DNA from 2 places in the Roseibium sp. SCP14 genome. Region 2 is predicted to be linked to the other one. Evidence: predicted binding sites of a transcription regulator. Region 2 holds the regulator's gene; the other holds the start of a gene.
What was found. Region 2 encodes LexA, which represses DNA repair genes until DNA is damaged. Its sites were predicted from a motif close to TGTTCNNNNTGTGTTCNG; they were not measured.

Region 1 (6,517 bases), 280 kb from region 2:
TGAATTAAAAGAAGCGCGATCTGCGCATGTCAGACATGCATTTGGTGCAATGCAAAAAAGCTGTTGAATGACTGAGATTTTTTGGTGGAAAAAGTTAACAAAAACAGATCGATACGAATCTGTGTGCGGTGCACACAGATTCTCTGCGGTTGCGGAAGCGACTATTCCGCTGCGTCAGGTGTGCGTTGAGGCCTTCGTTGCAGAAGTTCCTGCAGAAATTGCCCGGTATAGCTTTCCCTTACGTCAGCAACTTCTTCCGGACGTCCCGTGGCGACAATCGTGCCTCCGCCATCACCACCTTCCGGTCCGAGGTCGATAATCCAGTCGGCCGTTTTGATGACTTCGAGATTGTGTTCGATCACCAGCACAGTGTTGCCCTGATCGACCAGCTCGTGAAGCACGTCGAGCAGTTTGGCGACATCATGAAAGTGCAGTCCCGTGGTCGGCTCGTCCAGAATGTAGAGCGTGCGTCCGGTAGAGCGTTTGGATAACTCCTTCGCCAGCTTTACCCTCTGCGCCTCGCCGCCCGACAGCGTTGTGGCCTGCTGTCCTACCTTTATGTAGCCAAGACCGACACGTGCAAGAGTGTCCATCTTGTCGCGGACCGCGGGAACGGCTGAAAAGAATTCGGCAGCTTCTTCGACGGTCATGTCGAGCACGTCGGCGATGGACTTGCCCTTGAATTCGACTTCCAGAGTTTCCCGGTTGTATCGCTTTCCCTTGCAAACGTCGCAGGTGACATAGACATCCGGAAGAAAGTGCATCTCGATCTTGATGACGCCGTCACCCTGGCAGGCTTCACACCGTCCGCCTTTGACGTTGAAGGAGAAACGCCCCGGTTGATAGCCACGCGCTTTTGCCTCTGGCATTCCGGCAAACCATTCGCGGATCGGCGTAAAGGCTCCAGTGTAGGTTGCCGGGTTCGAGCGGGGTGTTCGTCCGATCGGGGACTGGTCGATATCGATGACCTTGTCGAGGACTTCAAGCCCTTCGATCCGGTCATGAGGAGCCGGATTGTCCCTGGCACCGTTGAGCCTGCGTGCCGCGGCTTTGTAAAGCGTGTCGATCAGGAAAGTGGATTTTCCGCCGCCTGAAACGCCCGTGACACAGGTGAAGGTGCTGAGTGGAACGTCAACATCAACGTCTTTCAGATTGTTGCCGCGCGCGCCACGTACGGAAATCTGGCGTTTCTTGGTGATCTTGCGGCGCTCGTCGGTGCGCGCAATCATCTTGGTGCCGGACAGGTATTCGCCCGTCAGGGAGGCCGGATTGGCCATGATCTCTGAAGGCGTGCCCTTAGCGACGACCTGGCCGCCGTGGACACCGGCACCGGGCCCCACATCGACTACATAGTCGGCTGTCAACACGGCATCTTCATCATGTTCCACGACGATAACCGTGTTTCCGAGGTCACGCAGATGCTTGAGCGTTTCAAGGAGGCGCGCATTGTCCCGCTGATGAAGTCCGATTGACGGTTCGTCAAGGACGTAAAGGACACCCGTCAGACCTGAACCAATTTGGGAAGCCAGTCGAATTCGCTGGCTTTCACCTCCGGAAAGCGTTCCAGAGGACCGCGACAGCGTCAGATATTCAAGGCCGACATCGTTCAGGAACTTCAGGCGCTCGCGAATTTCCTTCAGGATACGACCGGCAATTTCCGTCTGTTTGTCATTGAGCTTCGCCGGCAGAGCCTCGAACCAGTCACTTGCCTGCCTTATAGAGCATTCGGTGATCTGACCAATGTGTCTGTCAGCGATCTTGACCGCGAGCGCCTCCGGCTTCAGGCGGAACCCACTGCAGGCGGGACAGGCGTGATCCGACTGGAACCGGGCCAGTTCCTCGCGAACCCATGAGGACTCGGTTTCACGCCACCGGCGTTCGATATTGCCGATAACACCTTCGAATGTCTTTTCCGTCCGATAGCTGCGTACCCCGTCGTCATATACGAACTCGACGGCAGTTTTGCCGGTGCCGTGAAGAATGGCGTCTTGTACCTCAACCGGAAGATCCTTCCAGGGGGTCGCCATTGACACCTTGAAGTGGCTGCACAGTGCTTCCAGTGTTTGTGCATAGTAAGGAGACGTCGACCCGGTTTTGGCCCAAGGCAATACGGCCCCTTCGCGCAACGATAGGGAATGGTCGGGCACAACCAGATCTTCTTCGAACGCTAGGGTCGTCCCCAGGCCGTCACAGGTCGGACATGCGCCAAACGGATTGTTGAATGAAAACAGACGTGGCTCAATCTCCGGAATGGTGAAACCGGAAACGGGACAGGCGAACTTTTCCGAGAAAATCAGACGTTTCGGATCGCCGTTCTCTTCGGTCTTGTCCGCAAATTCCGCAATCGCAATTCCGTCGGCCAGCTTCAGAGCTGTTTCAAGGGAGTCTGCCAGCCTTCCCGCGATATCATCGCGCACGACCAGCCGGTCCACGACAACATCGATATCGTGCTTGTATTTCTTGTCCAGGGCAGGGGCGTCGGCAATTTCGTAGAAGGTTCCGTCGATCTTGACCCTCTGGAACCCCTTTTTCATGAGTTCCGCCAATTCCTTGCGGTACTCTCCCTTGCGGCCGCGAACCATCGGTGCGAGCAGGTAGAGGCGTGATCCTTCTTCCAGGTCCAGAACGCGGTCGACCATCTGGCTCACGGTCTGGCTTTCGATCGGTAATCCGGTGGCCGGAGAATAAGGAATGCCGACGCGGGCAAACAGCAACCGCATGTAGTCGTATATTTCGGTCACCGTTCCAACGGTGGAGCGCGGATTGCGTGACGTTGTCTTCTGCTCGATCGAGATTGCCGGTGACAGACCGTCAATCTGGTCTACATCCGGCTTCTGCATCATTTCCAGGAACTGGCGGGCATATGCGGACAAGCTTTCGACATACCTGCGCTGGCCTTCCGCGTAGATCGTGTCGAAGGCGAGAGAAGATTTGCCCGAGCCGGAAAGGCCTGTCATCACGATCAGTCTGTCGCGAGGCAGATCGAGGTCCACACCCTTCAGATTATGTTCCCTGGCCCCTTTGACACTGATGACCTTGGTTGGATCACTTTTCCAGCTTTCATCCGCCTTGAGGCTCTTGGATGTTGTCATTCTCTCTCTTCCTGACCTCGCGCGCCGGTTACATTCAGCGCTCGTGCACGTGTGGATATATTCGAAGGGGCTCGTTTCCCGCTTTGTCTTTGTCCCGATATAGCAGTTTAACGCGGCGCTTCCAGTGGGGGGTTCACTGCGGCAGGAGGAGAATTTCAGGATACGAAGTCCGATTGAATCGTTTTTACAGAAGTGATAAGAACAAAACAAGTACATTGAAGCGTGGGGCGTCAGGAAGTTTCAATTGTTCTGGTCGGCTCACCAGCGGTGGGCTTGAAATTCATCCTGACAGGAAACAGGAACCACAAAGGAACAAAACGGGATAGATTGCAGCGGCCGTCAATCCCGCGGGTTCTCAGGGGGGGATAGTCGGAAAGTCTTGTTTTCCGCAAAAGGTGGGCTTGCCTTGTGGAAAATGCTGGCCGTGAAGCAAAAAAGAAGACAGAGCGGTTGGCGGATCGTTAGGGTTCTGGTTTCTAGCGGCGATGGTTGCGGCGCGGTCTGCTGATAGAAGCAAATAATTCAGAGCGGATCGCGCAAACAAACAGGAGTTCACAATGGCGGGCAGCGTCAATAAAGTAATTTTGGTCGGCAATCTGGGAGCCGATCCGGAAATCCGCCGGACGCAGGATGGCCGTCCTATCGCCAATTTGCGTATTGCAACCTCGGAAACCTGGCGGGACCGCAATTCCGGTGAGCGTCGCGAGAAGACCGAATGGCACCGTGTCGTGATTTTCAATGAAGGACTTTGCAAGGTCGCTGAAAATTACCTGCGCAAAGGCTCGAAGGTCTATCTCGAAGGGCAGTTGCAGACACGGAAGTGGCAGGATCAATCCGGGCAGGATCGGTATTCTACCGAAATTGTTCTGCAGGGCTTCAATTCCAATCTGACGATGCTTGATGGGCGCGGTGAAGGTGGCGGTCAGTCGGGTGGCCTGCCTGACTACGGCAACGATCCTCAGGGCGGTGGCGGCTTCGGCGGTGGCTCTGGCGGCTCAGGAGGGAACTTCGGCGGTAGCGGCGGCGGTGGTTACGGCGGCGGTTCCAGTGGCGGTGGCTTTGGAGGTCCTTCCGGCGGTGGTGCGGGCCCGATGGACGACGAAATTCCGTTTTAAGTCATGTTGTTTGCGGGGGTGATCCGATCGGGTTGCTCCCGTTTTCTTTGGATTACCCGCCTACATTCGGGTCGTATGGCGTTCGTGGGTCGTCCACGCCGTCATAATATTCTTTCGCGGTCCCAAGACCGCAATGATAGACAGCTTCTTCCGCACGGGTGTCTCCTCCTGTGATAGGAGCGCCGTTATGATGTGCAAGCTCATGGATAAGCGTTGCCAGTACCATCCACCTTCCCATGTTGAATGCGCGATCGCCGACGGCAATTTCTCCCGTCGGAGTATGAATTTCCCCGTGCAGGGGAGAAATTGTCGGACCGTAATTTACCCAGATGCTGCTGTCGCCGATCATGTTGGTCAACGTTCTTCGGCCCGGAAGGGACCTGAAATAGGCATCGCAGCCGGGATTGTTCTTGACCATCCTGAAGAGCTTGTTTCGAGCCCATTTCAGTTTGCTGTATTGAGACGAATTGAAACTGGTGTATTTCGATATCGGCGACGCATGGTCTCCTATGTTGAACTGGAATGGCATCGCTCTCATCGATCTCCGTCGGTTGGGTCTTCCTGCCAAGAATAGTGAAAACCGACATTGATTACCGTGACGGAGGTCACGAAGCGTCGCCTTGAGGCATTCCCTTCAGTGCATCGTGCAATAGGTGTTGGGGTGGTGCGCGATAAATTCGTCACAGTGATGTGAATTCACAATCTGTGTATGGGGGAAACTCTTAACCATATCAACAGGCCTGATATAGTATCAGTCTGTTCACCATGCGTGTCATTCGCCGGAATTGAGCGAGAATCGCCATTTTGAAACGGCAGAATGCGCGCTGAACATAATCGCTCGGGTATGTCTGCAATCCCGGCGGTCTCTTCCTAGGCAGGGGAATTAAACGTCCGGTTCGAAAAAGGGCGCGGTGCCGGAAACGACACTAGTTAATAAATTTTCGGGTTTAGATGATGCGAGCAAACATGACGGAACGCGAAATGCCGAAGAGCGGCGACGAGGGAGCATTGATGAAACGCTCCAGGGCAGTACTGGGAAATTCAATCAAGGCCGGCCTTATGGTCACGGTGCTTGCATCCGGTTTTTCCGCGATGACATACGAACCGGCATCAGCCCAAGGTCTGTTCCAACGGCTTTTCAATCCGGAGAACCATCGCAAGCAGCGAGAGCGGGAACGTCAGGATCAGCTTCGTGAGCAGGCGGCCAAGGTCAAGGTGTCCGCGCCGCGGTATCTGAATTATTCGCCTGATACCTTGAAGAAAGTGTCGCTCACGCCGCTCTCCGAAGTGAAGCCGGCTGAGATTGAGCCTGCGGACGCGGAAGCTACAAATCGGCAACAGGAAGCTGAGACCGTTGTCGTGGACAGTGAGACGACCAGCCAGGAGCCTGTCGTCTTGAGCGAATTCGACAAAGCTCGGCCTGCGCTGAAGGGCATGTCGGTGATGGCATTGCCTGAAATCGGCGACGCTCTCATAGCCTATTACGGGGAACATTCGCAGTTTGTCTGGATTGAAGATGGCAAGGTAAGCTCCAAGGCAAAAAGCATGCGCAATGCGCTTGCTCGGGCAGACAAGTTCGCGTTGAATCCGCAAGATTACTTCGTTTCATTGCCGGAGACAGACGGGCTCGATGAAGCGGCTCGCAATGAAGCCCTGATGCGCTTCGAAATGAAATTGAGCGCGGCGGCGCTTTCCTATGTACTTGATGCAACGCGCGGCCGCGTCGATCCGAACCGAATCTCCCAGTACCACGACTTGCCCCGCCACAAGGTCGATCTTGCGGCCGCTTTGGCTGAGTTCACGTCTAGCTCGGATATGGGCGGGAAACTTGAAGCCCACCAGCCACAGAACGAGCACTTCAAGAAGCTGACTGGGGAACTGGCTCGCTTGAAAGCGGAAGACGAGGAAGCGGACCAGATCGTTATCGCACCGGGAACCTTCCTGAAGGCGGGAAAATCCAGTCCCGAAATGAAAAACATTGTGGCTGCGGTGCAGAAGAACGGTTCCGATGAATTAAGGGCCGCACATGCGGAAACGCTCGCTGCCTATGATGGCGCAGAGCTTTATTCTCCGGAGCTCGTCGATCTGGTCAAAACCTTTCAGAAGGAAGCCAAGCTGACACCGGATGGAATTGTCGGCAAGAACACCATCAAGGCTATGGTCGGTGAAACCAATGCGGCCAAGATCGCCAAAGTCGAACTTGCGATGGAGCGGAGCCGCTGGATCCCTGAGGAGCTTGGTGACCGGAAGGTGTTCATCAACCAGGCGGCCTTTACAGCGACCTATACCTCTCCGGGTGAAGTGCCGCTG
Region 2 (6,517 bases):
CGAAGCGCGTGACGATTTTTTGTGCCATGGTACTTTCTGAAAGTCTCTGTCAGAATATCTGCGCTGATTGCGCTTTTAGGTGGCGCCGGTATTAGCACAGGCTTTGTTCCGGCAAAATAGGGCCTTCACGGTTTCTTCCATCAAGGAGGCCAGCAAGCGACAGGTGGTGTACGGGGCTCAAATACCTTCCAAAGATAAAAGCCGACGCGACGCGGAGTCGACGCGGCGTACAGATCAGAAAATGCTTTTCTCTGATCGTAGTTCTGAAAGCTGGACCAGAACCCAAAACGGTGGTCGATTTGAGCCGTTTTTTTCTCAAAACCAGAAGAGCAGGTTGCGCAAGGCAAGAGGTGGCCTTTTCTGGGAGGAACAAGGTCTTCTTTGGATCGGTTTCGCATTCGCCGCCGGTATCGCCTGCTATCTGATCCTTCCCGGTGAGCCCCACTGGCTGTTGTTGGCGATGCTTTTCGCTTTGGCGTGTGGGGTGGCAGTCCGCTTTGGAGTTTCAGGAGCGCGCGGAAAGTTCGTTCTACTGGCGTTGGCTTGCCTGGGGGGCGTGGTGATCGGCTCGATGAGAACTGCATTTGTCGACGCTCCGAAGTTGGGCGAAGAGATGAACGTGAACCTCTCTGGTTATGCGCTTGAACGGAGGAGCAATGCGTCTGGTACCCGTCTTCTGGTGAAGGTATTGAATGTGGAAGGCCGATCTCGAGAGGCGCTCGGTTTTCCGAAACTTGTTCGTCTGCGTGTTCCTGCTGAGCCTCTCGTCAATGTCGGCGACAAGATCGAAGTGCGGGCCAGATTGTTTCCACCTGCTGGACCGGTTGCTCCAGGAGACTATGATTTTTCCTTTCGGGCTTTCTTTTCCCAGATAGGTGCAACTGGATTTAGCTTTGGTCCGCCGGTGGTGGTGCCTTACGACGAGACGCCTCTGGATGTACAATTGCGCTCGGTTTTGCAGGGTTTTCGGGACACCATTGGGGCGAAGATAAAGGCGGCACTTAGAGATACACCGGAAGCAAGTCTCGCTGTCGCGCTTCTTGTCGGTGATCGCAGTGGTATTGCCAAAGAACAGGAGGAGGATCTCAGAGCGGCAGGACTTGCTCATATCCTGGCGATATCCGGTTTGCATATGGCGCTGTTTGCTGGTGGGGCGTACGCGATTGTCCTGTTGATACTCGCAGTCATCCCGGCGCTGCCACTCCGCTGGCCGACACACAAATGGGCTGCCGTCGCTGCGTTGGTCGCAGCGTTTGTGTATTTGCTTCTTTCCGGTGCCTCCGTTGCGACGCAACGGTCTTTTCTCATGATCGGGCTGGTGTTTCTTGGTGTTCTTGTCGGCAGGAGGGGATTAACGCTGCGCAGTGTTGCAATCGCCGGACTGGCTTTGTTGCTTCTGGCACCCGAGCGCCTGTTTTTTCCTGGTTTTCAGATGTCTTTTGCTGCTGTCATCTGTTTGATCGCAGTTTATGAGATTTGGCGAAACCGAGAGCTTTCGATCGGTAGAGGAGTGCCGGCAGAAGCCGGTCCAATTTCTCTGTTGTTGCGAAATGCTTTTCGCTGGAGTGCAGGACTTGTCGTGACAGCGAGTGTTGCAGGTCTGGCAACCGGTATCATCGGGGCGCATCATTTCGGTCAGGTTGCGCCGTTTGGTGTCGTAGGAAACCTACTTGGAATGCCGGTGTTTTCTCTCGTGATCATGCCGCTTGGGGTGTTGGCGCTGGTGCTGATGCCGCTTGGTCTCGCATCGTTCCCGTTGACGGTCATGTCGATGGGCATCTCCTGGCTGTTGAAAATCGCCGAATTTACCGCGCAGCTGGATGCCGGTGCCGGCGCGGTTGGAAAGTTGAGCGCACCGGCGGCTCTGCTGTTTACCTCCTCCTTTTTTGCCGTTCTGCTCTTGCCTGGTCGTCAACGTATTTGGGCGATCATGCCGATGGTTGCCGGTGCGCTGCTTTTAATCTCGCAGCGACCGCCAGATATTCAAATTGCATCCTCCGGAGTTAGAGTGGCTGCACGAGATGAACAGGGGTTCCTTAGATGGACCGGAAGACGGCAGTCATTTGCCACCGATATCTGGTTCGCAAGCGAAGGTGTTGTCAGTTCAGCGATAAAATCGCGCAAGATGAAATCGCCTCAAGTAAGGTGTGATGCGAGTGGCTGCGTCGTACTGGCTTATCCCGCAAGTTCCGAGGGCGATTTAAACACGGCCCTGAACACACCCTTGAAAGTTGCGCTTCCAAGAACTGCAGATGCATTTCGTCTGGATTGCGAACATGCAGACATTGTCGTGTCCGACCTAATCATTCCTGAAACTTGCCGAACTGCGACCTCAATAGGCGGAGCGGTCCGCGAAGAGCGCGGTGCTGTATCCATTTGGTTGTCGAGGGAGAAAATGGCTTACGCAACGCAGACGGACCAACCTGAAGTCGACAGTCAATCAGGCGTGAAAATATCAAAGATCAAATTCGCAGTTTCTGCCAATCCGCGACCTTGGCACATGCCCGGTACCTTTACCCGCGAAAAACTCAAGCAGGTTCAAAGAGAAAACTAGCACACAAGTGTTGCTGCAAGGCGTGATCGCCCCGCGTCTCCGGAAGCCTGCCGTGCATGATGCCTGGCAGGCTCAGTCCTGATCAGTATTGCCGGAACAAGGCGACCAGCCGGCCCTGCACGCGAACGCGGCCTGGTCCAAAGATCCTGGTTTCGTAAGCTGGGTTCGCTGCTTCGAGAGCTATGGAGGCACCTTTCTTGCGCAAGCGCTTCAAAGTTGCTTCCTCATCATCCACGAGCGCAACGACAATGTCACCGCTATCGGCGCTGTCTGTCCGGCGGATCAGCACCGTGTCACCGTCCAGAATGCCGGCCTCGATCATGGAGTCGCCCCGCACTTCCAAGGCGTAATGTTCACCTTTGCCGAGTAGCTCCTGCGGAACGGTGATGGAGTGGCTGTGGGTCTGGATAGCCTCGATCGGCACACCTGCCGCAATTCGCCCCATGACCGGAATTTCCGCACCGGCTGTTTCAACAACCGGTGCCGGAGGAGGCGCCTCCTGCTTGCCCAGTGAGCCTTCGATCACTTCAGGTGAGAAGCTGCCTCGTGGACGCGGGGAGCTGAGGCCGGGAGCGATCGAGTCGGGCAGGCGGACAACTTCCATTGCGCGTGCGCGGTTCGGAAGGCGACGGATGAAGCCTCGTTCCTCGAGTGCCGTAATCAGGCGATGAATGCCGGACTTGGATCGAAGGTCCAAGGCATCTTTCATTTCGTCGAATGAAGGTGGGACACCTGTTTCCTTCAGTCTTTCATGAATGAACATGAGCAGTTCATACTGCTTGCGCGTGAGCATATCGGCTTCCCCTGACCGCGAGAATCAAGTGGTACAAATCAAGAACACACTACCTGTTCCTATTGTGTTCTGCAAGGGTAAATGTTCTCTTACTGTTCCTTTGGGCGTGGAAATCAGCGGCTCCGCTACCTGATTGCGAGCGTCGAATGCTAGCGTGAAGACACGGTAGTTTGAGAAGTCAGCAACAGTTCGCATGTCACCAAAGTTGGAGCGCCCCCGGGTTTGACCATGCCTTCATACAGCTGTCCGGTCAGGTCAACGCATCGTACGGGTAACATCAGTTTCTGGTCTTGTCTCCGACCGGCCCCGGACCTAATGAGGATTTCTGAAATCAGACCCGGCATCATCCGGCCATCGGTAAATTCCGCTCCGGCGAAGCTGCCAAGACCATGAACCTCGTAGGTCGGCCCGGAAAATCGATCTGCCAGAGCCGCTACGCCCTGGTGGAAGTCTTCAAAAGGGGCTAGCGTGGCGATGACCGCGTTGTGGTTTTGGTTTGATGGGTTGGGTTGATCCTGTTTCACGCGGAAAAGTGTGAACTCGGTTTCCGGATCAGGTTCCGACACGAAACGCGCTCCAGTCAGTCCAAATCCCTTCGACTGTGCCAATCCGTTCAAGACGAGTGTCTCGGGCAACAGATGCCCAAGCCTCGCCTTTCCGTCCTCATGCCAATAAGCGTGGATATGGGCAAACCAGGTTCCGTCCCGCCATCCCAGAATAGCAACAGCTTCCTCTAGGGTCGCTCCACCTGATGAATGAGTATCGCTGTACCAGGCGGCGTGGCGATCATCGATTGCCCTGTCCGGCATGACATAATCGAAGGAGCGCAAGTTCAGACCACTGAGATCAAGAACAGCCGAGCCATAACCTTCCCGATCTGCCCAGTTGCCCAAAGCCGCAAGCAACCACTGCCCATCCGATAACTCGAGACTTATGGGGTCGGCGTGGCAGGTGGCATGGGGGCGGCGGTCTTCAGCCAGGGGGCCGGGATGCCGGATGTCCGAGCGGTTTCGTGGAGCCGGTCGTCTCACAGGAGGCCTTTCTCTTCCAAGTGTTCCCTCACAATTTTCTTCGTGATCTTGCCATACGCGCTGGTCGGCATTTGCTCGATGAAGAGATAGCGGGCAGGCATCTTGTACTTGGCGACCTTTCCGGAGAGGAAGTCAGCAAGATGGGCGTCTTCCGGTGCTGTTCCCGTCTCTGCGACGCACACGGCGAGACCGACTTCACCCCATTTGCGATCCGGAATTCCAATGATCGCGACTTCGGAAATGTCGGGATGGGTCAGAAGAACCTCCTCGATTTCCTTCGGGTACACGTTGGAGCCTCCGGATATGTACATGTCGGATGCGCGCCCGGTGAGGTAGAGATATCGCTGTTCGTCCATGTGGCCGATATCTCCCGTACGGAACCAGCCATTGCGGAAGGATTTTACATTGGCACCATCATCTTCAAGGTAACCGGCGCAAACCGCGGGGCCCACTACGCAGACTTCTCCGGTTTCGTGCGGTCCAAGGATGTTTCCGGCCTCGTCCTGGATGCTGATCTCAATGCCCGTTCGTTCTGTGCCACAGGTTCCAACTCGGGTTTCAGTGTCTTCAAGCGAATGATCCTGTGTTCGCAGCACCGTGATGTTGCCGGTCACTTCACCCAATCCATAGTATTGAACCAGCACCTGTCCAAGCTTCTCCAGCGCGCGTTTCTGATCCTCGCGATACATAGGTGCACCTGCATAAATGACATGCCGCAGGCTGGAATGGTCGAAGTGGTCGATAGAGGTATCCTCGACAAGCCGTTTGACGATTGTCGGCACGGTGAACAAGTTGCTGACCTTGTGCCTTTCGATCAGTTCGAAGGCAGCCTTTGGGTCAAATCCGCCTTGCGGCATCAAAACATGAGCGGTGCCGCTGGAAAGTTGCGCAATGAGTTGCAAGCCGGCGCCGTGGGAGAGCGGAGCTATGACAAGGGAAGCATCTTGCTCTGTCGTGCCGGGAAGAAGATCGGCCATATAATTCACGGTGACAAAGCCGATCTGACCATGGGTAAGGACGACAGCCTTGGGTCGTCCAGTGGAACCCGATGTGAAGAACAGCCAGCACGGATCGTTGTAATTGACCGGGGTGTTGGCAAAGTTTGAGCCCGCAAACCTTGAAATCAGGTGTTCATAGGACGTTCCATAGGAGCTATCTCCTACAGTGATGATACCCTTCAGATCCGGCTGCGCTTCCTGAACTGCTTCTGCTTGCAGCTCGAATTCTGCGTCGCACAGGAACACTTTCGCCCTGGCTTTTTGAGCTGCATAGGCGGTTTCGCCTGGAGCCTGGCGGAAATTACAGGGAACCCATATGGCTCCCAACCGAAATGAGGCGAGCATGATCTCGGCCATCTGGTTGGAATTCTGAGCTTGAACTAGCAGTGAGTCGCCCTTGGATACTCCAAAGTCTGATTGAAGAGCGGAAGCAAGTGCACTGACACGCGCATCGAGATCAGCCCAGCTCCAGGTGTTGTTTTCCCAGATAATTGCCGGTCTCGACGGCCAACGCGTTGCGTTTTTCGTCAAGAAATGTGCCAGATTGGCGACACGGTTGGAACAGCGCTCCATCATTCGCCCGGGTCCTCCCTAAATTTTTAGTTGATGGGACGTTAGGACGGACCCGGCTGATTTGACAAGCAGGGTGTGGAGCACGTTCACTCCATATTTGATGCTGGCCGCGTGCAAAATGCACCTGGCTGCTCGACGTTTCTTGGGTGGGAAAATATTGATGACAGAGAATACAATTACCGATTGGGATGATGCATACGCAAACGCTGCCTATATTCCAGGCGCTGGAGACTACGCTTCACGTTGGGAGGAGGATGCCAGAGCATTCAGAAACGCGTGGGGTGCGAAAGAACTCGATATTGCCTATGGAGTTGGTGAGCGCGAGAAGCTGGACATCTTTCGTCCTGAAGGGACAGCAAAAGGGTTGGTCGTTTTCGTTCACGGGGGGTATTGGCTTCGTTTCGACAAGTCCTATTGGTCTCACTTCGCACAGGGAGCTCTGACTGACGGTTGGGCGGTTTGTTTGCCAAGTTATGATTTGGCGCCTCATGTTCGAATTGCCGACATTACTCAACAGATCGGCTCAGCCATCAACCTGGCGGCGAGCCGTGTCGAGGGGCCTGTGAGA

Region 1: a site for LexA is predicted at 3,390-3,407, ahead of ABLQ08_RS15815 (single-stranded DNA-binding protein). Genes of this name have one in related genera too.

The regions. Positions count from the first base shown of each region.
Region 1 is NZ_JBDZYH010000003.1:701,851-708,367, reverse strand. It holds gene uvrA (excinuclease ABC subunit UvrA) at 162-3,092, opposite strand; gene ABLQ08_RS15815 (single-stranded DNA-binding protein) at 3,650-4,207, shown strand; gene ABLQ08_RS15810 (hypothetical protein) at 4,260-4,745, opposite strand; gene ABLQ08_RS15805 (L,D-transpeptidase family protein) at 5,174-6,517, shown strand, end outside.
Region 2 is NZ_JBDZYH010000003.1:418,684-425,200, forward strand. It holds gene gltX (glutamate--tRNA ligase) at 1-28, opposite strand, end outside; gene ABLQ08_RS14545 (ComEC/Rec2 family competence protein) at 335-2,554, shown strand; gene lexA (transcriptional repressor LexA) at 2,637-3,347, opposite strand; gene ABLQ08_RS14555 (hypothetical protein) at 3,497-4,378, opposite strand; gene ABLQ08_RS14560 (acyl-CoA synthetase) at 4,375-5,952, opposite strand; gene ABLQ08_RS14565 (alpha/beta hydrolase) at 6,110-6,517, shown strand, end outside.